Regions from separate parts of the Cellulomonas sp. P1_C4 genome, predicted to be linked through region 2. Evidence: riboswitches for the same ligand, from Rfam matches in the RefSeq annotation. Region 2 holds a riboswitch; each other region holds the start of a gene.

What was found. Region 2 has a riboswitch for S-adenosylmethionine ahead of AC1DYZ_RS19500 (nitroreductase family protein). Riboswitches for the same ligand answer to the same signal wherever they lie in the genome.
Region 1: another riboswitch for S-adenosylmethionine. It lies ahead of AC1DYZ_RS00775 (rhodanese-like domain-containing protein); the one in region 2 lies ahead of AC1DYZ_RS19500 (nitroreductase family protein).
Region 3: another riboswitch for S-adenosylmethionine. It lies ahead of AC1DYZ_RS16550 (LLM class flavin-dependent oxidoreductase); the one in region 2 lies ahead of AC1DYZ_RS19500 (nitroreductase family protein).

The regions. Positions count from the first base shown of each region.
Region 1 is NZ_JBFUAI010000001.1:163,307-176,435, reverse strand. Features, by position in the region: gene AC1DYZ_RS00805 (acetyl-CoA C-acetyltransferase) at 1-86, shown strand, start outside; gene AC1DYZ_RS00800 (3-oxoacyl-ACP reductase) at 89-1,432, shown strand; gene AC1DYZ_RS00795 (MaoC family dehydratase) at 1,429-2,298, shown strand; gene AC1DYZ_RS00790 (fasciclin domain-containing protein) at 2,353-3,000, opposite strand; gene AC1DYZ_RS00785 (YrdB family protein) at 3,210-3,578, opposite strand; gene AC1DYZ_RS00780 (aminotransferase class V-fold PLP-dependent enzyme) at 3,688-5,082, opposite strand; SAM riboswitch class IV at 5,128-5,242, opposite strand; SAM riboswitch class I at 5,361-5,461, shown strand; gene AC1DYZ_RS00775 (rhodanese-like domain-containing protein) at 5,472-5,885, shown strand; gene AC1DYZ_RS00770 (O-succinylhomoserine sulfhydrylase) at 5,882-7,141, shown strand; gene AC1DYZ_RS00765 (DUF1345 domain-containing protein) at 7,184-7,795, shown strand; gene AC1DYZ_RS00760 (pyridoxamine 5'-phosphate oxidase family protein) at 7,800-8,282, opposite strand; gene AC1DYZ_RS00755 (hypothetical protein) at 8,392-8,709, shown strand; gene AC1DYZ_RS00750 (DUF1684 domain-containing protein) at 8,706-9,503, opposite strand; gene AC1DYZ_RS00745 (NtaA/DmoA family FMN-dependent monooxygenase) at 9,503-10,879, opposite strand; gene AC1DYZ_RS00740 (LLM class flavin-dependent oxidoreductase) at 10,889-11,974, opposite strand; gene AC1DYZ_RS00735 (GNAT family N-acetyltransferase) at 12,159-13,129, opposite strand, start outside.
Region 2 is NZ_JBFUAI010000034.1:6,470-15,230, forward strand. Features, by position in the region: gene proB (glutamate 5-kinase) at 1-44, shown strand, start outside; gene AC1DYZ_RS19480 (ABC transporter substrate-binding protein) at 227-1,873, opposite strand; gene AC1DYZ_RS19485 (dipeptide ABC transporter ATP-binding protein) at 1,939-3,570, opposite strand; gene AC1DYZ_RS19490 (ABC transporter permease) at 3,567-4,499, opposite strand; gene AC1DYZ_RS19495 (ABC transporter permease) at 4,501-5,514, opposite strand; SAM riboswitch class IV at 5,574-5,681, opposite strand; SAM riboswitch class IV at 5,896-6,005, shown strand; gene AC1DYZ_RS19500 (nitroreductase family protein) at 6,022-6,840, shown strand; gene AC1DYZ_RS19505 (GNAT family N-acetyltransferase) at 6,837-7,316, shown strand; gene AC1DYZ_RS19510 (aldo/keto reductase) at 7,313-8,269, shown strand; gene AC1DYZ_RS19515 (rhodanese-like domain-containing protein) at 8,296-8,709, shown strand; gene AC1DYZ_RS19520 (M20 family metallopeptidase) at 8,706-8,761, shown strand, end outside.
Region 3 is NZ_JBFUAI010000021.1:24,431-31,052, forward strand. Features, by position in the region: gene AC1DYZ_RS16520 (hypothetical protein) at 1-486, opposite strand, end outside; gene AC1DYZ_RS16525 (hypothetical protein) at 490-861, opposite strand; gene AC1DYZ_RS16530 (FMN-binding negative transcriptional regulator) at 976-1,593, opposite strand; gene AC1DYZ_RS16535 (phosphatase PAP2 family protein) at 1,615-2,346, opposite strand; gene AC1DYZ_RS16540 (phosphatase PAP2 family protein) at 2,346-3,020, opposite strand; gene AC1DYZ_RS16545 (L,D-transpeptidase family protein) at 3,066-3,941, opposite strand; SAM riboswitch class IV at 4,102-4,220, shown strand; gene AC1DYZ_RS16550 (LLM class flavin-dependent oxidoreductase) at 4,439-5,545, shown strand; gene AC1DYZ_RS16555 (GNAT family N-acetyltransferase) at 5,547-6,161, shown strand; gene AC1DYZ_RS16560 (amino acid ABC transporter permease) at 6,164-6,622, shown strand, end outside.

The sequences.
Region 1 (13,129 bases), on a different contig from region 2:
TCGGGTCCGACGCACCGGTCCGCGCGCTCGTGTCCGTCTGCGCGGCCGGCGGGCTGGGCCTCACCGCGATCCTCGAGGCGGCCTGACCATGAGCGACACCTACCTCAACCTGGTCAACAGCGGGTTCACCAAGAAGATCGCGCAACAGCTCGGGCTCCCACAGCCCGCGCCCCTGCGGCGCTACGAGCCCGGACAGCCGCTGGTCGCCGGGGCCGTGCTGGTGCTCGGCCGCGGGCCCGAGTCCGAGGTGCTGTCCGGTGTCCTGGCGCACGACTGGGACCTCGACGTGCACCGGAACGCCACGCCCGGCACCCGGTACGCCGCGGTGGTCCTCGCGCTCACCGAGCTGACGCACCCCGACCAGCTGGCGGAGCCGGTGATGGCCGCCGGCGCCGTGCTCAAGTCGCTGCCCCGCGGCGCTCGCGTGGTCACCGTCTCGCGCGCCGCGGGTTCCGACGACGCCCCGGCGGTCGCGGCCGCGCGGCAGGGCGTCGACGGTCTGCTGAGGTCGCTGGCCAAGGAGCTACGCGGCGGGTCCACCGGCAACGGCGTGGTGCTCGACGACGGTGTGGCGGTCACGGCCCCGTCGGTGCTCGGCGCCTTGCGGTTCTTCCTGTCGACCAAGTCCGCGTTCGTCGACGGTCAGCTGCTTGCCGTCGACTCCGCCGCCGGTGCGCTCCCCGAGGACTGGGAGAAGCCGCTGGCGGGTCGGGTCGCCGTCGTCACCGGCGCCGCTCGCGGCATCGGCGCCTCGATCGCCGACACCCTCGCCCGCGACGGCGCCACCGTCATCGCGGTCGACGTGCCGGCGGCCGGCGAGCAGCTGGTCGCGGTCGCCAACCGCGTGCGCGGCACGGCACTCCAGCTCGACGTCACGGCGGCGGACGCCGGCGAGCGGCTGCTGGAGCACGCGCTGCAGCGGCACGGGCGGCTGGACATCGTCGTGCACAACGCCGGCATCACGCGCGACAAGCTGCTGGCCAACATGTCCTCGGACAAGTGGGACTCGGTGCTCACCGTGAACATCGCGTCACAGCTGCGGATCAACGAGGCGCTGCTGACGTCCGGCGACTTCACGGACGCCCCGCGGATCGTGTCGCTGGCGTCGACGTCGGGCATCGCCGGCAACCGCGGCCAGACCAACTACGCGGCGTCCAAGGGCGGCGTCATCGGCATGGTCCGCGCGACCGCGCCCCTGCTCGCGGCCTTCGGCGGCACCGCCAATGCGGTGGCCCCCGGGTTCATCGAGACCGAGATGACCGCGCGCATCCCCGCCGTCACGCGGCAGGTGGCGCGCCGGCTGAACTCGCTGCAGCAGGGCGGTCAGCCGGTCGACGTCGCCGAGACCGTGGCGTTCCTGGCCTCCCCCGCCGCCGGTGGCGTGGTCGGGCGCGTGCTGCGCGTGTGCGGGCAGAACATGGTGGGCCAGTGACGACCGTCGTCCTGCCCGAGGTACCGGGGCTCGGCGGGCTGTACGCCCGCGGGGCCGGGCTCGCCGTGGCCCGCCGGGTGCGCTCCGGGCCGTCGGTCCTGCCCGGCGTCTCGTACGTCGTCCGCGGGGTACGGGCGTCGTCCGAGCGCCTGACGGAGTACCAGCACCTGCTGGGCGAGTCAGCCTCCGACCAGCTTCCCGCCGGCTTCGTGCACGTGCTGGCGTTCCCGGTGGCCACGGCACTCATGGCCCGGTCCGACTTCCCGCTGCCGCTCGTCGGCCTGGTGCATGTGGCCAACCGGGTCTCGCAGCTGCGCCCGCTGTCCTTGTCCGACGTGCTGGAGATCCGCGCGTCCGCCGCCGACCTCCGGCCGCACCGGTCCGGCACGCAGGTCGACCTGGTCACCGAGGTCTCGGTCGACGGCACGCTCGCGTGGCGCGGGGTGTCCACCTACCTGGCGCGCGGGGTGCACCTGGAGGGTTCGGCTGCCGACGACGACGCCCCGACCTTCGTCCCGCTGACGCCCACCGGCCGCTGGACGCTCGACGGCGACATCGGCCGGCGCTACGCGGCGGTGTCAGGCGACCGCAACCCGATCCACCTGTCGGCGCTGTCGGCCAAGGCCCTCGGGTTCCCCCGGGCCATCGCGCACGGCATGTACACGGCCTCGCGCGCTCTCGCCGACGTGGGCGCGGGCCGCGGCGACGCGTTCGACTGGTCCGTCGACTTCGTGAAGCCCGTGCTCCTGCCCGGGACGGTGACCGTGCGGATCGCGCGGTCACGGTCCGACGGGTTCACGTTCGCCGGCTGGGACGCCCGCTCGGGCAAGCCGCACCTGACGGGAACGGTCACGCCTCTGGCCTGAAGGACTCTGCAGGATCCGGGCTCGCCGCGCCGGATCCTGCAGAGTCCTTGCGTCTCAGAGGTCCGCGGGGCGCAGGACGAACGTGATCGCGTGCGCGATCTGCACGTTGCCCTTGTTGAGGTCGAGCTTGCCCGGGATCAGGAACGGGTTCAGGTCGTTGCGGTCCTGGTCGCGCAGCTGCACGATGCCGAACCGCTTCGAGATCACGTCGACCGTGAACGTGCCGCCCTGGGCGGTCGTGAGCACCGCGTTGTCGCTGGCCAGCGCAGTGGCGGAGTCGATCGTCGCGCCCGGGACCACGTGGTAGAGCAGCACCTGCTCGATGGCATCGATGCCGACCGCGCCCGCGAGCGCCGTGAGGACCTCCTGCTCGCTGCCGTACCAGCGGTGCGTCAGGTCCTTAGCGAGGTACTGGAACGCGCGGTCGTTCGGCAGGAACGCCGTCAGCGGGACCGTGCCGTCCGCGAGGACGCCGACCGGGCTCGACGGCTTGGCGGCGAGGACCGCGCCGACCGCCTGGTCGAGGATGTCGAAGTCGCGCCAGTTGCGGTCGAACGTGTCGCCGTCCGACGCCAGCAGGGCCGCCAGGCTCGACGTGCCGGTGGGTGGGGCTGCGGCGCTGGCCGCGGGTGCGAGGGCGAGTCCCCCGCCGGCGACGACACCTGCGACGGCAAGGACGGAGAGCGTACGACGGATCCTCATGGTGAGCTCCTGCGGACGACGGTCGCGGCCGACGCCGGAGCGCCGCACCGCGCGGGCACCGGAGGGCGCCCTGCCTCCTCTTCGCCGGTCACGCGGCTCCCGGATGCAGTCGGGATCGTGAGGTCGTGGGTTTTCGACGAAGTCGTGCCTCGCGACTCACGAATTCGTCGCACACTCGCGAGCTCGCCGGCGGATCGGCCCTGGTCAGGTCAGGTCCGCCGCGGGTGCTCGGCGTCCTTCGCTCCGGCGAAGACGGCCGACGCGATGATGCTGAAGACGATCCCCCAGGTGGTCAGTCCGGCGTAGATGCAGGCCGTGCCGACCGCGATGAACAGCGCCGTCTGCGCCACGACGCGGGGCCCGCGCCGGAGCCGGTGCCGTGAGGTCGGTGCCATCCACCGGGCCCAGATCGCGATGGCCACGGCGGGAAGCAGCACCGCGAGCGTGATCGACGTCGGCGAGCTCGTCCCGAGGCGCCACCCGGCCACCGCCAGCAGCCCGATCATCACGAGCTCGCAGAGGAACGCGAGCACCCCGAGCAGCCCGACGGCGGGCCCGGCGGCGGGCGGCGTGGTCACGGCACCATCCTGTCGGCCGATCGACGACGAGTTCGGCAGCTCACCGAACGTCACCTCGACGTGCCGCTCTGGCGGCGGGGTGACGTTCTCGACCCGGCGGGACTGACAGTCAGTCGTCTAGGGCCGGTCCGCAAGCGGCCGCGGCCGTCGCGGCCAGGTGGTCCAAGCCGTGCACGGCGAGCAGCGGGCGGGTGTCCTCGACCACGGCCCAGCAGCCGTCGATCACCTCGTAGCGGACGCGCGGGCCCGTGGCGAGGTACTCGGTGAGGGCCACGACCAGACGGTCGACCGCCTCGCTCGTCGTGCCGACGCCCACCGAGGCCCGGATGGCCCCGCCCGACGCGCCGAGGTGCGCAAGGAGCGGGTGGGCGCAGAACCGGCCGTCGCGCACGCCGATGCCGTGCTCGGCGGCGAGGTACGCGGCGACCAGGCCCGGGTCGTGGTCCGGCACGGTGAACGTGAGGACGCCGACGGGCGCGGCGGAGTCGGGCCAGATGCGCGCGATCTCGACGCCGTCGATGCCCGAGAGCCCCTCGACGAGGCGCGCCCGGAGGGCCTCCTCGTGCGCGGCGAGGGCGCCGGCGGGGAGGGCCGCCAGCTGGTCGCACGCCTCGGCCAGGGCGATCGCGCCGAGCACGTTGGGCGAACCCGCCTCGTGGCGCGCGGGCGCCGGCTGCCAGACCGTCCGATCGGCCCGCACGTCGCGCACCGCACCTCCCCCTGCGAGGTACGGAGTGCCCGTGTCGAGCCAGTCGCGGCGCCCGACCAGGGCACCCGCACCGAACGGCGCGTACGTCTTGTGGCCCGAGAACGCCACGTAGTCGGCGTCGGTCGCCGCCAACGAGAACCCGCGGTGCGGCACCAGCTGGGCACCGTCGACGGCCACCCGGGCGCCCTCGGCGTGGGCGAGCGCCACGACCTCGTCGATCGGCAGCGCCTCCCCCGTCACGTTGGACGCGCCCGTGATCGTGACCAGCGCGTACGGCTGGCGGGCGAGCTCGGTGCGCAGGGCGTCGAGCGTCGCGGCCACGGTGTGCTTGATGGGCAGGATCGTCGTGCGGTTGCCGTGGCGCTCCGACGACTGCACCCAGGGCAGCAGGTTGGCGTGGTGCTCGACGTCCAGCACGAGGACGCGACCGCCCTCCGGCACGACTCCCGCCAGGAGGTTGAGCGAGTCCGTGGTGTTGCGGGTGATGATCGCGACGTCGTCGGGACGCGCGTCGACGAACCGCGCGATGGTCTGGCGCGCGGACTCGTAGAGCGCGGTGGACACCTGCGACAGGTAGCCGGCACCACGGTGCACAGAGGCGTACAGCGGCAGCACCTCAGTCACGCGCGCCGCCACAGCCTCGAGGGCGGGGGCGCTGGCGGCGTAGTCGAGGTTGGCGTAGACGCGCTGGGTGCCGTCCACCAGCGGGACGGTGGTGGTGCCGCCGACGACCGGGAGCAGCGCGCTCACCTCGTCGACGGAGGCACACGAGGCGCGCTCGGCGATGATGGTCATGGAAGTCCTCCGACACGTTCCGGGGGAACACCTACGACAGGTGGAACCCCGCGCTTGCCGGGTCCCGGACGGGACACGGCCAGGTCGTCACCCGGGGCACCCCACCGCGGAGGAGGGTTGCCGGCCAGCGAGCCGGGGCTTGACGCTGGCGCTCATGACCTGCAACGAGGGTCGCGGCAGCCCGTAGCGCCTGTCAACGCACCGCGCGGTTCGTCTCGCCTGCCGGGACACCTTGTCCACTACTTGGAGCGATGGTGCCGCCGCGCGTAGCATCACCGGCACCATCCAGAGCGGCTGAGAGATCTGGCTCGACGACGCCGCAGCAACCCGCGGGCACCACGTGCTCGGCCGAGGGTGCTACCGCCAGGACCGATGAGACGAGGATCTGCATGAGCTACGCCGGCGACCTGACCCCCCAGCAGGCCTGGGACCTCCTCACGACCGACGAGACCGCCGTGCTCGTCGACGTGCGGACCGACGCCGAGTGGCGCTACGTCGGCATCCCCGACCCCGCCCAGATCGACGGTCGCTCCGCGCTGGTCGAGTGGGTGTCGTACCCGTCGGGACGGCCCAACCCGCAGTTCCTCAAGCAGCTGGCCGACGCCGGCGTCACGGCCGGGCGGCCCGTCGTCTTCCTGTGCCGCTCGGGCGTGCGCTCGATCGCCGCCGCGCAGGCCGCGACGTCGGCGGGACTGGGTCCGGCCTACAACGTGCTCGAGGGCTTCGAGGGCGACGTCGGCGCGGACGGCCACCGCGGCCACTCCGGCTGGCGTGCCGCCGGTCTGCCCTGGCGCCAGGCATGAGCCCCCGCCGCGTCCCCGGTCCCGGCGACTGGGACGACCGCCGCACCCCGCGCACCGACCTGCGCCCCGACACCCTCGCCGTGCGCGGCGGGCTGGTCCGCTCGCAGTTCCAGGAGACCTCCGAGGCGCTGTTCCTCACGCAGGGCTACGTCTACGACGCGGCCGCCGAGGCCGAGGCCGCGTTCGCCGGCGAGGCCGACCGCTTCCTCTACTCGCGCTACGGCAACCCCACGGTGTCCACGTTCGAGGAGCGCCTGCGCCTGCTCGAGGGCGCCGAGGCCGCGTACGCCACCGCGTCCGGCATGTCCGCCGTCTTCACGTCCCTCGCCGCGATCGTGCAGTCGGGGTCGCGCATCGTGTCCGCGCGGGCGCTCTTCGGGTCCACCGTCGTGATCTTCGAGGAGATCCTGGCCAAGTGGGGGGTGCGCACCGACTACGTCGACGGCCACGAGCTGTCGCAGTGGGAGGAGGCGCTGTCGACGCCGGCGGACGTGGTGTTCTTCGAGACGCCGTCCAACCCGATGCAGGACCTGGTCGACATCGGCGCGGTCAGCCGGCTCGCGCACGCCGCGGGCGCGACCGTGATCGTCGACAACGTCTTCGCCACGCCCGTGCTCTCCCGCCCGCTCGAGCTCGGCGCGGACGTCATCGTGTACTCCGCGACCAAGCACATCGACGGGCAGGGCCGCGTGCTCGGCGGCGCGATCCTGGGCACCGACGAGTACGTGCACGGTCCCGTGCAGACCCTGATCCGCAACACCGGCCCGTCGCTGTCGGCGTTCAACGCGTGGGTGCTGCTCAAGGGCCTGGAGACGCTGTCGCTGCGTGTGCGGCACCAGACGGCGTCGGCGCTGCAGGTGGCCACGTGGCTCGAGCAGCAGCCCGGCGTCTCGCTGGTCCGCTACCCGTACCTGCCCTCGCACCCGCAGCACGAGCTCGCGCTCGCGCAGCAGTCCGGCGGGGGCACCGTCGTGACGTTCAACCTCGCGGTGCCGGAGGGCGCGCAGCCCGACGTCGCCAAGAAGGTCACGTTCGGCGTGCTCGACGCGCTGCGGATCGTCGACATCTCGAACAACCTCGGCGACGCCAAGTCGATGGTCACGCACCCCGCGACGACCACGCACCGCAAGCTGGGTCCTGAGGGACGCGCGGCCGTCGGCATCGCCGAGACGACCGTCCGGCTCTCGGTGGGCCTCGAGGACCCGGCGGACCTGATCGACGACCTCGCGCAGGCGCTCGACACACTCGCCGGCTGACGCCTCCCCGATCCCGTCGGTCCGGCGCGGAACACTGACGGCGTGAGCAACTCGTCGTCACTGGTGCGCCTGCTGGTCGGCGTGCTGGCCGGGGTCGTCGTCGCCGGCATCATCGGCTGGTCGTCGGCGGTCGCCGCGATCCTGGCGGGCTGGGCGACCGTGGCCGCGGTCTTCGTCGTGTGGACGTGGGCGGCGATCTCGTCGATGGGCCCCGACGACACCGCGTCGCACGCCACGCGGGAGGAGCCGACGCGGTTCGGCGCCCACGCGGTCGTCCTCGCCGCCGCCGTGGTGACGCTCGCGGGCGTCGGGATCGTGCTCGTCGAGAAGGAGATCGGCCAGCTGTTGCCGACGATCGCGGTGCTGGCCAGCGTGCTGACGTCGTGGGCCGCCATCCACACCGTGTTCGCGCTGCGGTACGCGCGGATGTACCTGAGCGACGGTGCCGGCGGCATCGACTTCCACATGCAGGAGGCGCCGCGGTACACCGACTTCGCCTACGTCGCCGTCACCGTGGGCATGAGCTTCGCCATCTCCGACACCGACCTCGGGTCGTCCGCGATGCGGCGCACCGCGCTGGGGCACGCGCTGCTCAGCTACCTGTTCGGGACCGTGATCATCGCGCTGCTGGTCAACCTCGTCGCGTCGATGTGACCGCTCAGAGCCGGACGGTCTCGTTCTCGCCGCCGTCGTAGCGCTCGCCGGTGACCTTGGCCTTGACCAGGCTGAACGCCGTCGTCAGGCGGCCGCCCTTGGCGTGCCAGTACTCCGCCGTCTCGCCGCGGAGCACGACCAGGACCACGCCCGGCGTCTCCGGACCGTCGGGGAACCAGGCCTCGGCCGAGGTGCCCCACAGCTCCGCGATCTTGGCGCGGTCGCGGACCACCTCGGCGCGACCGGAGACCGAGACCCAGGCCGTCGAGTCCGAGAAGGCCGCGTTGGCGGGGCTCCCGCCCTCGACCTCGTGCACCTTGTGGCTGCCCTCCTCGGCGAAGAACCACAGGTCCCCGTCGAAGTCCACGTCCTGCACACCCATGGGCCGGCTCACCAGCGAGCCGTCCGCCGACACCGTGGTGAGCATCGCGATCCGCGCGTCCTTGATCAGTCCCGCGACCTTGGCCTGCTGGTCCTCGTTCGTCATGCGTCCTCCTCGAGCGGCGCGCTCGCGGGGCTGCTGACCGCGGCGGCCGGCCCACCGTAGGCACGCTGCGCGGCTGTCGCATGTCGGAGGGGCGCGGGATGCTCGGTCCATGACGGACAGCGACTACGACGCGATCGCCGACGACCTCGTCGCGCGTGGCGCCACGCGGGCGCAGATGATGGGCCGCCCGATCCTCAAGGTGGGCTCGACCATGTTCGCCGGGCACGTGGGCGGCGACCGCCTCGTGGTCAAGCTCGGCCGGGACAGCGCCGAGTACGCCGAGGCGCTGGCGCTGCCCGGCGTCACGATCTGGTCACCCGGCGACAGCGGACGGCTTTTCTACGACTGGGTCGCGCTGCCCGCCGCGCTCGAGGACGAGTGGATGCGGTTCGCGGAGATCGCCCGCGTGCGGGCCTCGAAGGGCTAGCGGACCCACTGCTCCCCGGCCTCGACCGCGACCGTCAGCACGTTCTCCGGCGGCGGGATCGGGCACGTCGCGAACTGCGTGAGACCGCAGGGCAGGTTGGACGCGCGGTTGAGGTCGAGCGTGACCGTGCCGTCGTCCGCCACCGGGCCGAGCGCGAGGGTGCGCGACGCCGGGTACGTGGTGACGCCGCTGGTCGCGTCGCGGAAGAGCACGCTGAGCCCACGCGCGCCGCCGTCGAAGACGATGAGCGACTGCGGGATCCCGGCGACCTCGAACTGCACGGTGCCGACCGCGGTGTGGTGGTGCTCGAGCCCGTCCACGACCGCCCCCGTGGTGACCGTCCGCGGCTCGTCGAAGGGCTCGAAGCGGCCGGTCAGCACCCAGTCCTCCGACGGCGCGTACGCCGGGATGCCCTCGAACGCGGCCAGGTGCGGCGCGGCCGGGTCGTGCACGCGGACGATCGCGTGGCCCGTGCGGCGGGCGACCTCGAGCAGAAGGTCACCCGCGCGGACCTGCAGGCCAGGCGCACCCTCGACCGGGTCGATCGTCGCGACGCCGTCGACGGTCGTGCCGTCCGGGAGGACGAGACCGTCGTCGGCAACCGCCTCGATGCGCACGACACCGTCCGCCGACCAGAGCCCGGGGACGTCCGCGAGCTCGCGCGGCTCGGCGGACAGCCAGTGCAGCGCGGTGATCGCCACCCAGCCGTGCGGCTGACGGAAGTAGGCCTCGCGGGTGGCGTGCCAGTCCTCCCACTCGGCGACGAAGGCGGAGCGCTCGGTCGTGGTCGTCATCAGCTGGCCCTCACATCGGCGTCGGCGGTGCGGCCGAAGGCGTCGGCCGGCGGGAGTCCGAGGTGCTCGCGCAGGGTCGAGCCCTCGTAGGACGTGCGGAACGAGCCCCGCTCCTGCAGCAGCGGGACCACGCGGTCGACGAACTCGTCGAGCCCGTGCGGCGTCAGGTGCGGGACGAGGATGAAGCCGTCAGAGGCGTCCTCCTGCACGTACCGGTCGATCTCGGCGGCCACGCGCTCCGGCGTGCCGACGAACGAGTGGCGGCCGATCACCCGGATGACCAGTTCGCGGATGGACAGGCCCTTGGCCTCGGACAGCTCACGCCACTGGTTGGCGATGGCCAGCGGGTCGCGGAAGTGCGAGGCGCGGCCCTTCGTGATCGACGGGGCGTCGACCAGCGGGTCGATGGCGGGCAGCGGGCCGTCGACGTCGTACTCCGACAGGTCGCGGTTCCACACCTGCTCGACGAACGAGCGCGCGACGCTGGGCCGGACCTGCTGGAGCTGGATCGCGCGCAGCCTCTCCTCGGCGTCGGCCTCGGTGTCGCCCAGGACGAACGACGCCCCCGGCAGGATCAGCAGGTCCTCGGGGCGTCGGCCGTACTTCGCGAGGCGGCCCTTGACGTCGGTGTAGAACGCCTGGCCGTCGGCGAGCTCGCTGTGCCGGGAGAAGACCGCGTCGGCCACCTGTGCGGCGAGCTCGCGGCCGCCGTCGGAGTCGCCGGCCTGGAGGATGACCGGGTGACCCTGCGGGGGGCGCGGGATCGTCGGCGTGGCCTCGATGTCGACCAGCCGGCCGCCCGTGCGGATCGTGCTCAGCGAGCCGGGGCGGACGAACTCGCCCGACGCGGCGTCGGCCACGACCGCGTCGGCGGCCCACGCGTCCCACAGGGCACGGGCGGTCTCGACGACCTCGCGCGCACGCTCGTACCGGTCCTCGTAGGCGAGGTACCCGCCGCGACGGAAGTTCGCGCCGTGGAAGGCGTCCGACGAGGTCACGACGTTCCACGCGGCGCGGCCCGCCGAGAGGTGGTCGAGCGTCGCGAACTGGCGGGCGAGCTCGTACGGGTCGTTGAAGGTCGCGTTGATAGTGCCGGCGAGGCCGACTCTCGACGTGACGCCGGCCAGCGCGGCCAGGACCGCGTAGGTGTCCGGGCGGCCGACGACGTCCTGGTCGACCAGCTGGCCGCGGTGCTCGCGCAGGCGCAGACCCTCGGCGAGGAACACGAAGTCGAACAGCCCGCGCTCGGCGGTGGCGGCCAGGTGCTGGAACGACGCGAACGACGACTGCGTGTCGGCGTGGTGGCTCGGGTCGGTCCAGACGGTGTGGTGGTTGACGCCGGGGAAGTGCGCGGCGAGGTGGATCTGCTTGGGCATCGGGGGTCCTTAGCGAGCGGCCGCGTAGCGGCTGGTGGGGCGGGGCAGGCCGAGGGAGTCGCGCAGGCTCGTCCTCTGCTCCACGGGGGTGATCGCGGCGCCGAGCAGCGGGAGGTCGCTCGCGAGGGCCAGCGGGCGGATGGTCAGGCCGTCGGCGCCGGAGCTCTCGACGAGCGCCGCCAGGGTCGTCGACGCGGTCTGCGGGCCGGCCACGATCGCGTCCGTGGTCCACGGCTCGAGGGCGTCGAGCGCCGCGAGGCGTGCGCGGGCGTCGTCGTCGGACGTGCCGAGCAGGACGTCCACGTCGAGCAGCACGATCACCTCGCGTCCGGCCTCCGCCGCGGCCGCCCGCACGAGCGGCACGGTCGCCTCGTCGGCAACCCGCACGATGTCCGCACGGCGTGCGGCGACCTCGCGGGCGTGCGGCTCGTCGCCGCGGACGATCACGACCGGGCGGCCCTGCGGCGAGCGGGGGGTGATCGAGGCGCCCTGCACCGAGAAGAACTCGCCGCTGAACTCGATGGCGTGCACGCGGGTGCGGTCGATGTACCGGTCGTGCTCGGCGTCGAGGACGATCGCGTCGTCCTCCCAGCTGTCCCAGAGCCGCCCCAGCACCTCGAGCACGTCGTCGGCCTCGCGCCACAGCGCCGCCACGTCACGCGGCACGCGCTCGTCGTACCGCAGCGCCTCGGCGCCCGCGCCGCTGTCGCCCGCGGGCGCAGCCACATCGACCTGCACCGCCGCGCGGCCCAGGCTCACGTGGTCGATCGTCTGGATCTCCTTGCCCACGTGGAACGGCTCGCGGTAGGTGACCGGCACGACGGGCGCGAGACCCACGCGATCGGTCAGCGGGCCGAGGAGGGCGGCGACGCCCACGGCGTCCAGGCCGCCGACGAGGGCGCCGGGGCGCTCGACGGGCGGCGCGGCCGAGTCGTCGACGATCACGAACGTGGCGCCGGCGCTCTCGGCCGCCCGCGCGAGGCGGACCCAGTGCTGTGCCGCGAAGGGGTCGGTCGGGTGCAGGCGCCAGGCGGCGGGGTGGAGGCCCGCGGCCGTCAGCTCGACAGCGACGGGGAACGTGTCAGGGAGGGTCATCGTGTCTTCCGGTCGTCGGGCGCATCGGTCCTGGCAGGAGCACCCGCACCCAGGTGGCCGGGGGGTTGCTGCGACGTCGACGAGCCAGGTCTCTCGGTCGCTCGGGATGGCGCGCACAAGGTAAGAACGAGTCGACGCTCTGACCAGGGTTCGGTCGGAAGTTCCCGCGATGTGAGACGGGTGTTCAGATGTCCTTCGCGAAGCACAGCGAGAGGAAGTCGTCCGCGTAGGGGGCGAACGGCGGCACGGGCCGGTAGCCGGCGGTGCGGTACAGCGTGACGGCCTCCGGCTGCCGGATGCCCGTCTGCAGGACGACGCTGGTCAGGCCGTGCGCGCGGGCATCGTCCTCGATCGCCGCGAGCAGCGCGCGGGCCACGCCGGTGCCGCGGGCCTCGTCGGCCACCCAGACCTTCTTGAGCTCGCCGGAGCCCTCCGGGAAGCCGTCGCCCGTGGTGCGCAGCGAGGCGCAGCCGACCGCTCGGCCGTCGATGCGTGCGACGACCGTGGAGAGCATGCCGACGCCGGTCTCGGCGTCGTAGGCCTCGTAGGACTCGGGCGCGTCGAACTCGGGGTAGCGGATGCCACCGTCGGCGAACATCTCCTTGCGCAGGGCCGTGGCGTCCTCGTCGGTCCACGGGACGCGGGCCAGCTCGATCGGGGGGCGCGGTGCCGTGCGGCGCTCGCGCGGCTGACGGTCGAGGTCCTTGGTGAAGCAGCGCGACGCCGTCTCGGTCGCGTACTCCCCGAAGTTGTCCATCGAGTGGTAGCCGGCGGACAGGTACAGCCCGATCGCCTGCGACTGCAGCACGCCGGTCTCCAGGACGAGCCGCTGCAGCCCCTTGCTCCGCGCGATGTCCTCGAGCTCCGTGAGCACCGCGCGGGAGTACCCGCGGCCTCGCGCGTCGGGGACGACGAACATGCGCTTGAGCTCGCCGACGCCGTCGCCGAGACCCTCGTCGGAGGCGTCGCGGATCGCGCCGCACGCCACCGGCTCACCGTCGACGCGCAGGAGAACCATCGCGAGGATGCTCTCGCCCGTCATCGTGTGGCCGATGTCGTCCTCGCCGTAGAGGTCCCGGAGCTCGTCCTGCTGGGCGGTGCGCAGGCGCGCGGCGTCGGGGTCGTCCCAGCCGACCAGGGCGAGGGTCGTGCTCA
Region 2 (8,761 bases):
TGGTCCACCGCGACGACCTGGTCCTGGTCCGCAAGCGCCGCTGAGACCACGCAACGTCCGAGCAAGAGGAGCCCCCGGCCCTCCTCTGCTCGGACGTCCTGTGGACGCCCGCAACGTCCGCACTCGTGGGGCCTGACCCCACCCGCGAACCGTTGACGCGGGCCCGCGGGTGCCGACGACGAAAGGGGCGGCCCGCTCGTGCGGACCGCCCCCTGTCGTCGTGTCGTCAGCTGCCGATCCAGGCCTGCGTCAGCTGGTCGAGGCGCGAGTCCGCCCCGAGCTCGACCTCGTGCACGTCCGTGTTCAGCCCGAGGAACGTGGTGAGCTCGTGCACCGGGATCACGTGGTGCTCGGTGACCAGGCGCTCCTGCGCGTCCGCCAGCACGGCGTCACGCTCGGTCGGGTCGCTCAGGGTCAGCTGCTTCTGCAGCAGGGTCTCGAGCTCCGGGTCGTCCAACCGGTAGAAGTTGGTCGCCGCCGTCGAGTACTGCGTGCGGAGCACGTCGCCGTCGGCCCGGCTCAGGTTGCCCCAGACCAGGTCGAACGACCCGTCCTTGAGCTTCGCCTGGAAGTCCGGGACCGCGCCGCTCCACAGGGTGGCCTCGATGCCGTTGGCCTTGAGCTCCTGCTGGATGAGCTCGACCGACGTCTGGTTGGGGGAGAAGTTGGTGATCCACGCGAGGACCGGGGCGAGTCGCGTGCCGCCCTTGGCGTAGATGCCGTCCGACCCCTTGGCCCAGCCGTCGTCCTCGAGGACGGACGCGGCCTTCTTCGGGTCGGTGACCAGGTCCTTGCTCAGGTCCGCCACGCCCGGGGTCGTGCTGGCCAGCGGGCCCTTGGCGACGGCGAACCCGTCGTTGAGCGCCGTGTCGCGGACCTCGGTCGGGTTGACCGTCAGGGCGATCGCCTCGCGGACGGCCGGGTCGGAGCCCAGCGCGCCCGACTCGTTGAACGTGAGTCCGAACGTGATGCCGGGGTTGGCCCGGTGGACCACGTCGAAGCCCGACGCCGAGAGGGTCTCGATGTCCGTCGGCTGCACGCCGCCGATCACGTCGACCTGCTCGGACGTCAGCGAGCCGGTGCGCACGCCCGCCTCGGGGATCACCTGGAACGTCACGCTGTCCAGGTGGGCCTTGCCGGTGTTCTCGCGCCCGTCGGGACCCCACGCGTAGTCGTCGCGGGCCGTCAGCACCGTCTCGGTGTCCTTGGTGTAGTGGTCCAGCGTGAACGGACCGGTGCCGACGACGCCCGTGCCGCTGGCGCGGTCGTCGAACGGGACGGCGAGCGTCGAGTCCGCCAGCAGGCCGAGCGCGACGGTCGACGTGGCCTGCGGGAACGCCGAGTTGGGCGCCGAGAAGGCCACGGTGACGTGGGTCGGGTCGACCACGGTGGTGCTGGCGTAGCCGATGAAGCTCGGTGCCGCCGAGCTCTTGGCGCCGGCCGCGACGATGTCGTCGAAGTTCGCCTTCACGGAGTCGGCGTCGAACGGCGTGCCGTCGGAGTAGGTGACGTCGTCGCGCAGGGTGAACGTGAACTGCGTCGAGTCCGCGTTGGCCTCCCAGGCGGTGGCGAGCCACGGCTTGAGCGAGCCGTCCGCCGGGTCCTGCCAGGTCAGCGAGTCCACCAGCTGGCGAGTCACGTACAGGGTGTCGTTGCCCGAGCCGATGCCGGCCGGGTTGAGCGAGATGGGGTCGTTGCCGATGGCGAACGTCAGGTCGCCCCCGTCGACCGCCTCGGCGGTGGCGGAGGCCGTGGCGTTCTCGTCGGCACCCGCCTCGTCCGTGCCCGACGAGCAGGCGGCGAGCAGGAGGGCGGTGGTGGCGAAGCCGGCGATGAGGCCGGCGTGACGGCGCGAGGGTCGTCGGACAGACATGGGTGATGCTCCTAGCTGGGGGATGGTGGGTGACGGGTGCTGGGCTCAGTCACGTCGACACGAGGTCACGACGCACCCCCTCCACCCGTGCGCACGCGGACGCCGGGGATCGCGGAGAGCAGCTCGGCCGTGTACGGATCGGTGGGGTGGGCGAACACGGCCTCGACCTCGCCCTGCTCGACCACGCGTCCGCGCTGCAGGACGGCGACCTCGTGGGCCACCTGCCGCACGACCGCCAGGTCGTGGGAGATGAAGAGGTAGCTGACCCCGAGCTCGGACTGCAGGTCGGCCAGCAGATCGAGGATCTGCGCCTGGACTGACACGTCGAGCGCGGACACCGGCTCGTCAAGCACCACCAGCTCCGGGTTGAGCGCCAGGGCGCGGGCGATGGCCACGCGCTGACGCTGACCGCCGGACAGCTCGGCGGGCCGCCGGTGCAGCACCGTCCGGGGCAGGGCGACGACGTCGAGCAGCTCGGCCGCCCGGGCGGCGCGCTCGGAGCGGGACCCGACGCCGAACGCCTGCAGCGGTTCGGTGATGATCCGCTCGACCGTGTACCGCGGGTCGAGCGACGCGTACGGGTTCTGGTAGACGACCTGCATCCGCCGGCGCAGCAGGCGCAGCGCCGACCCGTGGGTGTGCGTGACGTCGGCCCCGTCCACCAGCACCGACCCCGAGGTGGGGTTGACCAGCCGCAGGGCGAGCCGTGCGGTCGTGGACTTCCCGGAGCCGGACTCCCCGACGAGCGCCAGGGTGCGGCCCCGCGGCAGGACGAACGACACGTCGTCGACCGCCCGCAGCGTGCCGCCGCCGGCGGACCGGGAGAGCGCGAACTCCTTGGTGAGGTTGCGGACCTCAAGAGCGGGGACGGCGGTCGGCGGGACCGGAGCGGCGATGGTGCGGGCGCCGCGCAGGCTGGGTGCCGCGGCGAGCAGCGCGCGCGTGTACGGGTCGCTCGGCGAGCCGAGGACCTGGTCGGGCGTTCCCTGCTCGACCACGCGGCCCTGCGACATGACGACGATCCGGTCCGCGCGGTCCGCGGCCACGCCGAGGTCGTGCGTGATGAGCAGCACGCCCGTGCCGGTGCCGATGGTCAGCTGCTCGATGTGGTCGAGGATCTGACGCTGCACCGTCACGTCCAGGGCGCTGGTCGGCTCGTCGGCCACCAGCAGGCGCGGCTGGGCAGCGAGCGCGATGGCGATGAGCACCCGCTGCCGCATGCCCCCGGAGAGCTCGTGCGGGTACTGGCGCGCCCGCACCTCGGGGTCGCTCAGCCCGGCGCGGCGCAGGGCCTCGACGGCCTCGATCGCGGCGTTCTTGCGGTCGGCGAGGCCGTGGATGCGCAGCACCTCGGCCACCTGCTCGCCCACGCGGGTGACGGGGTTGAGCGACACGGTCGGGTCCTGCGGCACCAGGCCGACGAGGAGCCCGCGGACCGTGCGCAGCTCGCGCTGCGAGGCGCGGGCCATGTCGTGCCCCAGCAGGTCGATGCTGCCGTGGTCGATGACGGCGGCGGGGGCGAGCAGCCGCACGACGGCTGCCGCGGTGGTCGACTTCCCGGAGCCGGACTCGCCCACGACGGCGACGGTCTCGCCCGCGTCGACGTGAAGGGACACGTCCCGGACCGCGCGGACCGTGCCGCGGCGGGCCTTGTAGGCGACGGCGAGGTCGGTGATGGTGAGCAGACGCTCGCTCATGCGGCACCTCCGTCGGGATGGTCGACCGCGCGGGAGATGCGGCCGGCGGCGAGCACGCTGATGGCGATGGTCAGGCCGGGCAGGGTGGTCAGCCACCAGGACGTCCGCAGGTAGTCGCGACCCCCGGAGACGAGCGCTCCCCACTCGGGCGCGGGCGGTGGGGCGCCGTAGCCGAGGAAGCTCAGAGCGGACACCGCCAGGATCGCGGCCCCGAGCTGCAGGGCGGCCAGGACCACCACCGGACCCGCCGCGTTGGGCAGCACGTGGCGGAACAGGACGGACCACCAGCGGCTGCCGCCCGCGTGCGCGGCCTCGACGTACACCGACGACCGGACGCGCAGCACCTCGGAGCGCATGATGCGCGCGACGGTGGCGACGCTGGCCAGGCCGACGGCGATCGCGACCTTGACCGTGCCGAAGCCGAGCGCGGTGATGAGCGCGAGCGAGAGGAGCAGGGCCGGGATCGACAGGAGCACGTCGACCGCGCGCATGACGATGTCGTCGAACAGGCCGCCGACGAACCCGGCGAGCAGGCCCACGAGCGCGCCGACGAGAAGCCCGACGCCGACCGCGACGAGCGCGGCCTCGAGGGTCAGGTGCGTGCCGTGCACCACCCGCGTGTACAGGTCGCGGCCCAGCTGGTCGGTGCCGAACCAGTGCGCGGCCGACGGGGCCTGCAGCTTGTCGGCGGGCACGCCGGTGAGCGGGTCGCCGGGAGCGAGCACCTGGGGCACGAACGCGGCGACGAGCAGGAGTGCGAGCCAGGCGATCGCGAGCAGCAGCCCGGGCTTGCGGGCGAGATCGCCCAGCCAGGCGAACCGGCCCGGCGTCGCCGCGTCCTGGCGGTCGCGCAGGGCGTCCGCGAGGCGGTCGGGCGAGGTGGCCGCGAAGTCGTCGGGCGCCAGCTTCTCGTTCAGGAGGTCGGTCATCTCACACCCCCGCCGTCACGGGCCGGCGGGCCGGCGCGACGTCGTCGGCCTCGACCTCGGTCGGGACCGAGACCTTCGTCGGCCGCGTGCGCCGCGCGATCCGGGGGTCCAGCAGCGGGTACAGCAGGTCGACCACGAGGTTGACCAGCACGAAGACCGCCGCGGCGAACAGCACGATGCCCTGGACCACGGGGATGTCCTGGGCGCTGACCGACGTGGCCGTGAGCCGGCCGATCCCGGCGCGCGAGAACACGGTCTCGGTGACGACGGCGCCGGCGAGCAGCTCCCCGATCACCAGGCCGATCACGGTGAGCGCCGGCAGGGAGGCGTTGCGCAGGGCGTGCCGGAAGTGTACGCGGGTGGCTCCGGCGCCCTTGGCGCGCGCGGTGTCGACGTACGGCTGGCCGAGGCTGTGCCGCAGGGACCGCGAGAGCATCTGCGCGATGAGCGCGGCCGTCGGCACCGCAAGCGTCACCGCGGGGAGCACGATCGAGGCGAAGCCCTTGTTGCCGACCGCGGGGAAGATCGGGTTCGCGAACGAGAACCACTGCACGAGCATCAGGCCGAACCAGAACGACGGGATGGCCACGCCGAGCGGGGGCAGCCCGAGCAGGGCGTTCGACAGTCCGCGGCTGCGCACCAGCGTCGCCACGATCGCCAGACCGCCGCCGAGGAGGAGGGCGAGCACGAAGGCGGCGACGGCGATGGCCGCCGTGGGCGGGATGGCCTCGGCGATCAGGCCGGTCACCGGGCGGTGCAGGACCACCGACGTGCCGAGGTCGCCGCGCAGGACGGCGCCGAGCCGCGTCACGTACTGGACCGGCAGGGGCTGGTCGAGCCCGTACTGCGCCCGGAGCGCGTCCAGCTGCTCGGGGGACACGTCGGACGACTCGCTGCCGTACATCAGCGAGACCGGGTCGCCCGGCAGCGCGTAGAGCACGACGAACGAGACCGTGTAGGCGGCCCACAGCACCAGGAGCGCCTGCGCGAGGCGGGCTCCGATGTAGCGGTTCATGTCCCGGCCCGGGGGATGGCGCGCATTGATCGTCCTCGTCCTGCCGGAGTGGTCCGGCGCATCTGTGCTTGCACGGCGGGTGCCGTGCCGGGTAGTCACCTGGAGCACCCCGTCACGCGAAGGGTTGCTGCCCGACCAGCCAGGGCTTGTCGTCGGGGCTCGAGACCGCGGCGAAAGTAGGCACGCCGTGTGGCCCCGTCAACGATCTCGCGCGCCTTCTCACCAGGTGGACACGCCGTCTCAATCCCGTCACGTCGAGACGCGTTCGCCCGTCCGGCCCCGCGTCGTCTCATGGGCCGCCACCGGTTTCCGTGTACCGGGATGTGAGAAGGCTGTCCCGATCGTTGACATCGCCCGACGCGCAGTCGACCCTCCTGCGCAGGTCAGGAGCTCCGCCGTCTGGCTCGGCAGGCGGAGCAGCAACCCTCGGTGACGTGGGGTGCTCCCGAGCAAGACCCGGCCCGCCGGATCACGGCGGGCAAACGTCCGACACCCCGGAGCACCGTCTTGTCCGTCGATCTCCTCCCGTCCTCCGTCGCCGCGCGCTACGGCGGTGCCGCACCCGCCGAGGTCGCGACCTKGGACGTCATCGAGCTCCAGCTCGCCCACCGGTCCGTGCGCCGCTACCTGCCCGACCAGGTCACCGACGCCGAGCTCGCCGCCGTCGTGGCCGCCGCGCAGTCCGCCGCCACCAGCTCGAACCTGCAGCTGTGGAGCGTCGTGGCGGTCCGCGACGACGCGCGCCGGGCCGTCCTGGCGGCGCTCGCGGGCGATCAGGCCCACATCACCCAGGCCCCGCTGCTGCTCGTCTGGCTGGTCGACCTCGGACGCGCGCACGCCATCGCGGCCGCGCACGAGGCCCCGACCGACGGCGCGGCCTACCTCGAGACCGCGGTCGTCGGATTCGTCGACGCCGCCKTGGCCGCGCAGAACGCCGTGCTCGCCGCCGAGTCGCTCGGCCTCGGCACCGTGTACATCGGCGCGCTCCGCAACCGTCCCGCGCAGGTCGCGGAGGTGCTGCACCTGCCGCAGCACGTGTTCGCCGCGTTCGGCCTGGTGGTCGGGCGGCCGGACCTCACGGAGAACGCCCGCATCAAGCCCCGCCTGCCCCAGTCCGCGGTGCTGCACCACGAGACGTACGACGACGCCGAGCACGCCGACGCCGTCGCCGCCTACGAGGGCCGCATCGGCGACTTCTACGCCGAGGAGGGGCTGTCCCACTCGTGGGTCGAGCGGGTGCTCGCCCGGCTCTCCGGGCCCGCCGCGCTCAACGGCCGCGACCAGCTGCGGTCGGCCCTCCAGGCGCAGGGGTTCCCGCTGCGATGACGACGACCACAGCCACCGGGGACGTCACGCTGACCGTCGTGCCGTGGACGCACCCCCATGCAGGTCGCCTGCGCGACCAGATGGACGTCGAGCTGGCTCCGCGCTACGAGGACCTCCGCGAGCACCGCGGCCCGCGAGTGCCCGTCGACCCGGCGTCGATCCTGGTGACCTACGTGGCCTACGACGGGGACCGTCCCGTCGGGACCGCCTCGCTGCGGCGCGCCGGTGGCCAGCACGAGGTGAAGCGGGTCTTCGTCGCGGCCACCCACCGCCGGCGAGGCCTCGCCGCCCGGCTCCTCGAGGCCGTCGGGGGCTGGGCGACCGACGCGGGTGTGCGCACGATCGTCCTCCAGACGGGCGTGAGGCAGCCGGACGCGGTCGCGCTGTACGTGCGCGAGGGCTGGCACGCGATCGAGCCCTTCGGCGACTACGTGGGTGACCGGCTGAGCCTCTGCTTCGCCAAGGACCTGTCATGAGCCGCACCCTCGGACCGCTGTCCGTCTCCCCGGTCGGCCTCGGCGGCATGTCGCTGACCGGCGCGTACGGCACCGCGGACCGCGACGAGTCCGTCGCCACCGTGCAACGAGCACTCGACCTGGGCGTCACGTTCTTCGACACGGCGGACGTGTACGCCGACGGCGAGAACGAGCGCCTGCTCGGCCCGCTCCTCGCGCCGCACCGGGACCGGGTGGTGCTGGCGACCAAGGTCGGGCTCGGCGTGCCGGGCCGCGAGGTCGACGGGCGGCCCGAGCACGTGCGCCGCGCGATCGACGCCAGCCTCGCGCGCCTCGGCTGGGACCACGTCGACCTGTACTACCTGCACCGGGTGGACCCGCAGGTGCCCATCGAGGAGACGGTCGGGGCGCTCGCGGACGTGGTGCGCGCGGGCAAGGCACGCCACATCGGGCTCTCGGAGGCGTCGGCCCGCACGATCCGCCGCGCGCACGCCGTGCACCCGATCGCGGCGGTGCAGAGCGAGTACTCCCTGTTCCACCGAGGGGTCGAGGACGAGGTGCTGCCGACGCTGCGCGAGCTCGGCATCGGCTTCGTGCCCTTCTCGCCGCTCGGCCGCGGGATCCTGACCGGCGCGGTCACGTCGACCGCGTTCGACCCGGGCGACACCCGTGCGCGCCACGAGCGGTACCAGGGCGAGGCCTTCGCCGCGAACGTCCGGCTCGTGGCGCGCCTGCGCTCGCTCGCCGACGAGCGGGGCGTGCCGGCCGCCCGCCTCGCGCTGGCCTGGGTGCTCGCCCAGGGCGACGACGTGGTCCCGATCCCCGGCACCCGGCACGCCGCCCACCTGGCCTCCAACGTGGCCGCGGCCGACCTCGAGCTCGGCGAGTCCGACCTGGCGACGATCACCGCCGCCGTGCCGGCGAGCGCGGTGCTGGGCGTCCGCCACCCGCAGCCCCACCTGCTCGACGGCTGACCAGCCCCCACCAGAAGGAGACCCCCATGACCGACACCGCTTCCCGCCCCGGCGCGCCCGCGGAGCACCTGAGCCTCGAGGAGGCCGCGGCGCTCGCGCCCGTCGTCAGCCCGACGGAGGCCGCCGCGCGCGTCGCCGCCGGCGCCTTCCTGGTCGACGTGCGCAGCGAGGCCGGCCGGTCCCGTACCGGTGCCATCCCGGGCGCCACGGTCGGCGACCGCTACGCGATCGACGAGGAGTTCGACCTCACGGCGGCCACCCGCCACGCGCCGGTGCTGTCCCTGGACACGCCGATCGTCGTCGTGTGCGGCTCGGTGCGTGGTTCCGGACCGGTCGCCGCGGAGCTGCGGGCCAAGGGCTTCACCAACGTGGTCCACGTCGAGGGCGGCTTCCCGGCGTGGAAGGACGCGGGGCTGCCCGCCGAGGCGCCCGTCGGATGAGCACCCCGTCCACCGCGTTCCTCGACGAGCTGCAGGCCCTCACCGAGCGGCG
Region 3 (6,622 bases), on a different contig from region 2:
CCCGCCGAGCGCGTCCGCGAGGACGGCGGCGCACTCGTCGGCCCGCTGCGCCGACGGGAGGTAGAGCACGATCTTGTCCGCCCGGTGCAGCCCGGCGGCGTCGGCACCGACCTTCCACGACGGCACCTCGAGCGCGACGGCGGTGGCGAAGACGACCGGCAGCGCCTCGGGCAGGCAGGGGAGTGTGGGGCTGACGTAGACCTTGTGCACCTGCGTCGACGTGTCGGTGCCCGCCGCGGTCCACCCGTTCCAGTGCTCGGTCCGGGACTTGTCGTAGTGCTCCAGCGCGCCCGCCACGGACCGCTCGGCGCGGTCGACGAGGAAGCGCGGCAGGCGGGGGTCCTCGCGGGGGTCGAGCGCCGTGCCGCCGGACCGGTAGAGGACGGCGGTGAGCTCGTCCTGACCGACCCACCCGGCGAGCGCCGCCGCCCGGACGACCGCGGTGCGGGTCATCCGGGCGAGGCGCCCGCCGGGCGGCGTCGACATCGGTCAGCCCTTGAGGACGGACGTCGCGTAGGAGAGGTCCTCCGCGGACGGCTTCATGGCCTCGATCTGCTGCTCGACGGCCCGCAGCGTCACCGTGAGCGTCTCGCGCACTTGCTGCAGGTCCGCCTCCTGGAGCCGGCCGACCGGCGTGACGATCGGGGTGATCGACGTCGGGATCGTGTAGAGCGTGGTGTCGTCGGCGGGCAGGAAGACGCCGCCGCCGCCGCGTGCCTGCACCTGGGCGATCTGCGGCGACAGTGCCGCGACGCGGATGATCGGCGAGGTCTCGGGGACCGTCGGCGGGTTGGTCAGCTTGTCGTGCCACGGGAACTTCGGCACGCGCTGGACGTACAGGTCTTTCACGTAGAACCCCATGGTTACCCCTCCCAGGTTGCCCGCGCCGGTCGGCGCCGGGCCCGGCGGCCCCGGGTGGGGTCGCTCACCGAGGAGGAGTGGGGGCCGGAGGGGGAGATACGGCCGGCGGCCAGGTCAGGCCAGGTTCGCCCGCCGCATCTCGGCCGCGAGCGCGGCGTGCAGGTCGTACGGCCGCCGCTCGAGCTCGTCAGCGAGCCTGTCGACGACCTCCGGTGGCTTGTTCTGGCTCAGCTTCTCGACCATCCGGAAGCTTCGGACGTGCAGCCGCACGCCGACCGTCCCGCGCGCCATCGCACGGGCGGGGCCGTCGTACGCCGGCAGGAGCCGCGCTCCCTCGCCGGTCCCCTCGAAGTGCTCGACCAGGCGGCTGAGGACGGCGTAGTTCTCCTCCGCCGACAGGACCTCGGGCCGGCAGGTGAGGTGCGCGCTGACGTGGTTCCACGTGGGCACGAACTGGCCCTCGGGGTACCAGCTGGTCGAGATGTAGGCGTGCGGCCCCTGCACGATGACGAGGACGTCGGAGCCGTCGAGCCGGTGGTTCAGCTCGTCGGGGCGGCCGAGGTGCGTGACCAGCGACATCGCGTCGTCGGCGCGGTCCTCCCAGAGCATCGGGTAGTGGCTGGCGGCCAGCCCGTCGTCCGTGGCGGAGACGAGCGTCGCCCACGGGTAGCCGTCCACGAGGGCGCGCAGCGCGCCCGGGTCGTCGGTGGCGAACTTCGGGTTCTGGAGCACCTCGCGATGATGCCACGGGCCTCAGCGGCTGAGGCCGACGCGCTCCGTCGCGGTGCCGGTCGTCGTGCCGGAGACGTCGAGGCGCAGGTAGTTCCAGGCCAGGAACGCGCACACCAGCCCGTTCAGGGCGCCCATGAGCACGTCCGTCGGGCTGTGCATGCCGCGGTAGAGCCGGGCAGTGCCGACGCCGACGGGCACGAGCAGGCACAGGACGGTGACGACCACCCGGGCGACCGGGTTGCCGATCCGCTGGGCGACCATCGCGAGCGTGACGTAGAACGCGGTCGAGGCGCCGGTGTGCCCGCTCGGGTACGCGGACGTGGGCGGGGAGTCGTCGAGGTGCTCGACGTCGGGGCGCTCGCGGCCCACCACGAGGGCCGCGGTCATGAAGACGGCGGCCTGCACGGCGATCGCCTGCGCGGGCACGATCGCGAGCCACCACTGCTTGGTGCGCCACCAGAACAGCCCGACGAACAGCAGGCAGGCGCCGATGATGAACTCGGTGGTGCCGATCGCCGACAGGGCGGCCGTGACCGAGTTCAGGGCGGGCGTCCGGATGGAGACGAACCAGCGGTTGACCGCGGCCTCGCCTGGCAGCCCACCCAACGGGCCCGTGATGAGGAACCCGACGCCGACGACGACCACCCACAGCCCGACGGCGGGCACGAGCACCCGGACCGCGAAGTCCCTCCAGGCCTCCTTGCGCGTGGGCGCCGTCGTGTCGAGCTCATAGCGGTGCAGGAAGGTGTGCATCATTCCTCCGTTTCGGGAGCAGTCGCGGACCAGCCGCTGTAGCCCAGGTAGGACGCGCCCACGAGGGCGGTGCCGAGCGCGAACCCCGCGACGACGTCGGAGGGGTAGTGCACGCCGAGCAGCACGCGGTCGAGCCCGGTGAGCAGGGTGACGGCGGCCGCGACGACCGGGACGATGATCCGTCCGCGGCGCCCGAGCAGCGGCCAGAGCAGCAGGGTCAGGGTCAGCGCCACCGCGGCCGTGTTCGTCGCGTGGCCCGACGGGAAGCTGGAGCCGGGCGCGTGCTCGAGGGCGTCCTGCACCACCGGTCGCGTCCGTTGCACCAGGCCCTTCGCGCCGAGCTGCACCGCCCACGCGGCCATGATCGTGAGGAACGCCCACAGCGCCCGGGTGGTCAGGCCGTGGCGCCGCCACACCCAGAGGCAGACCAGGGTCGCCGCGAGATTCACCCACTTCGCCTGGAAGAGCCCTTGCCACACGACCAGCGCGTGCTGGAGCTCCGGGTGCGCGCGCGTGAACGACGTGGCGCCCTCGATGGCCTGCCGGTCGAGGCGCAGGACGTCCTCCACCTGGGCGCGCACCACGTAGGCGAGCACGGCGACGGGCACCGTGAACGCGATCGCGAACGCCCCGGCACGCAGCAGCGCGCGGCGACGGAGCGGCAGGGGACGCATTCCCGGAGGTTAGGTGCGTCGGAGCCCCGGCGCGCGCCGAGAGCCTCAGCCGACGATGGTGACGACCGTCCCGGCGGGTGCCTGCCACAGCAGGTCGAGCACGTCGTCCGCCACCCGGACACAGCCGTTGGAGACCGCCCCCGTGCCGCGCAGCGTGGTCGTGTGGATCGCGGTCGCCGAGGTGCCCGTCACCTTGTCGTAGTCGTCCATCGTCTCGCTCTGCGTCGAGAGCAGCAGGACGCGCGGAGTGGTCGTGCCCGGCTCCAGCCATCGGGTGCCGACGAGGAACCCGGGCACGTGCGGGGTCGGCTTGTCCGGGCTGCCGGTCGCCTTGACCGGGAAGACCCGCGTGGACGCGCCGTCGTCGACCGTGATCGTCTGCGCGGCCGTGTCCACCTGGACGGTCCAGCCGGTCCCGGCGGCCTCGGTGTCGGCGGCGTCGATCCACGCACTGCGGTCGTTCACCTGCGCGGCGTCCTGGCTGGGAAGCGCGCCGCGGGTGGCGAGCATGACGCGCAGCCACCGGCCGCGCTGGTCGATCACCGGCAGCGTGGTGCGGACCTGGAGGGTCAGCGCGGGCACGACGCCGACGGCGGCGCCCGCGGGTGCCACCCGTGCGGCGGTGTCGCGCACGACGACGACGGTCTGCCAGCGGCCCAGCGACGGGTCGTCGTTGGCGCGCTGCGGGAGCCCGTCCGTGCCGGGCAGGCCGGCGACGACGTGCAGGGGGTCGGTGACCGGCAGCGCGGCGAGGTCGGCCGGCGGCGGCGCGGGGACCGCGGGAGCGGCGGCCTTGGCCACGGCGACCGGAGCGGCGACCACCACGGGTGCCGGTGGCGGCACGTCTGTCGGGCCCGAGCACGCCCCGGTCAGCACGAGAACCGCGGTCGCGACGAGGGCGGCGACCTTCGTGCGTGCCACGCCCCACCTCCGCCCGGGGACAGCCGACGACGTCCCGAGAAGTCATCGTGCGCCTGCCGCGCACGATCCGGCAAAGCGACCGACTGTCGGACATTCCATCTCACGATGTGGTCCGATGTTTGACGCCCCCGCGGTCCCTGTCTAAATTCCCTACCAATAAGGTCAAGATTTCCAGTGCGAAGCCCCGGCTAGCTGGATGGCAACCCTCCGCATGGTGGGGTGCCCCGGGTGAGGACCTGGTCACGGCGGGATCTGTCCCGCCGTCGACAACATGCGAGCCCCGGCAACCGCCGGGACGAAGGGACGGACCATGGACGCGACCGGGGCCACCACCCGTTCGATGCTGACGCGTTCCTGTCCGGCCCTCTGTCGCCGCTGACGCGCTGACCCACCCTCCGCACGCCCCGCGACCGGGGCGTGCGACGCGTACCCCCGAAGCGCCGCTGCGCTCGGCGAGGAGCGCGCGCCCTCTTCCCGCCTGAACGAACGGACCCCCCGTGCCTGCCTCGACCCGCCACGCCCACCTCGGCATCGACCTCAGCGACACCGGCGCCCACGCCGCCGCCTGGCGCGACCACGGCTCCCAGGGCCAGCGGCTGTTCGACGCCGCCCGCCTGCTCGAGCTGGTCGCCGTCGCCCAGCGCGGCGCCCTCGACTTCGTGGTCTTCGACGACGGTTTCGCGCTGCACCCGAGCCGGAACACGGCCCTGCAGGGCCGGCTCGACGCCGCCCTCGTCGCCGCCCGACTCGCCCKGCGCACCTCCGGGATCGGCCTCGTCTCGACCGTCGGCACCACGCACACCGCGCCGGCGCACGTCGCCAAGGCCATCGCAACCATCGACCACGCGAGCCACGGACGCGCCGGCTGGCAGGTCGGCTGGGACACCCGGATCGACGACGTGCCGACGGCCGGCCCGCGCTCGACGTCGGTCGAGCTGTCGGCAGTGGGGAGCGCGGCGGAGGCTGTCGGGGTCGTCGAGCGCCACTGGGACCGGTGGGACGAGAGCGCYCCCGTGCGGCCCCGGTTCGTCGCCCACGACGGCGTGCACTTCGCGTCGAAGCCGTCCACCGCCGCCGGGCGCCCCCCGCAGGGCCGGCCGCCGGTCGTCGTGCGTGCCGACTCGACCGCCGCCCTCGACCTGGCGGGTCGGCACGCCGACGTCGTGCGCGTCCGGGCCACGGGTCCGGACGACGCCGCGCMGGCCCGGCTCCGCGTGCTGGCCGCGGTCGCCGCGGCGGGTCGCGACCGCCGCGACGTGCGCGTCCTGGTCGACGTGCACCTCGTCGTCGGCCCGGACCGGGCGAGCGCGGTGGCCCGGCACGAGATGCTCGCCGAGCTCGAGGGCGTCGACACCGGGACCCTGTCGTTCGTCGGCACCACCGCGGGCTTTGCCGAGCTCGTCTCCACCTGGGTGGACGACGAGATCGCCGACGGGTTCGTCGTGCGGCCCTCGTCGGTGCACACCGACCTGCCCGCCCTCGTCGACGGCGTCGTGCCGCTGCTGCGCGCCGCCGACCGGTTCCGCGCCGGCTACCCCGGCACCTCGCTGCGCGACACCCTCGGGCTCCCGCTCGCCGCCGCCAGCTACGCCGCGACGGCCTGACATGACGACGACCACGACGAGCGCACAGCTCACCGTCGCCTCGTTCGGCCTGCTGGATGAGGCCGTGCGACCGATGCTCGACGAGCTCGCGCACGAGTACTCGTCGCGCTACGGCGACCGCTTCGGCGTCGACGCGCTGCGCCAGGAGCTCGAGCGCTACCCGGCACCCCAGTTCGCCGCCCCGGACGGTGCGCTGATCCTGCTGCTCGAGGACGGCGAGGCGGTCGCGGGCGGTGCCTTCCGGCTGCGCGCCGAGCCCGAGCTGGGGGACGCCGCGCGGCTGACCCGGCCGGGGACGCGTGACGCCGACGGTCTGCCGACCGTCCGCACCGCCGAGTACAAGCGGATCTGGACCCACTCGGCACACCGCCGCCGCGGCCTGTCCCGGCGGGTGCTCGCGGAGCTCGAGACGCGAGCCGTCGAAGCCGGCTACCAGCGGCTGTACCTGACCACCGGCCCGCGCCAGCCGGAGGCCGCGGCGCTCTACCTGGCCACCGGGTTCACCCCGCTGTTCGACACCGCCGCGGACCCCGAGGACATCGGGCCGCTCGCGTTCGAGAAGTGGCTCTGTACGGACCCGCCCCCGTCCCGTCCGTCCCTCACAGCCTCGGAGTGACCGTGTCCACCGCCTATCTGCACCAGGACGAGTCCCTCGTCCTGTCCCCGCCGCCTGCCCGCCCGCCGGCCGACGAGCCCCGAGTGTTCGCCGCCCGCCACCCCGGCCGCTGGATCGCCACCGCGATCGTGGCCGTCCTGCTCGCGATGGTCATCAACTCGCTGGTGACCAACCCCAAGTGGGAGTGGGGCGTCGTCTGGCAGTACCTGACTTGGCCGTCCGTGCTCGACGGGCTCTGGGGCACGCTGCGGCTCACGGTCGCCTCCGCGGTGGTCGGCTTCGGCTTGGGTGCCGTGCTCGCGCTCATGCGGCTGTCGCGCTCGCCGCTGCTGCGGTCGGTGGCGTGGACCTACATCTGGGTGTTCCGGTCCGTGCCGCTGATCCTGCAGCTGCTGCTCTGGTACAACCTCGCGTACCTCTACCCGACGATCACGCTCGGGGTGCCGTTCGGGCCCTCCTTC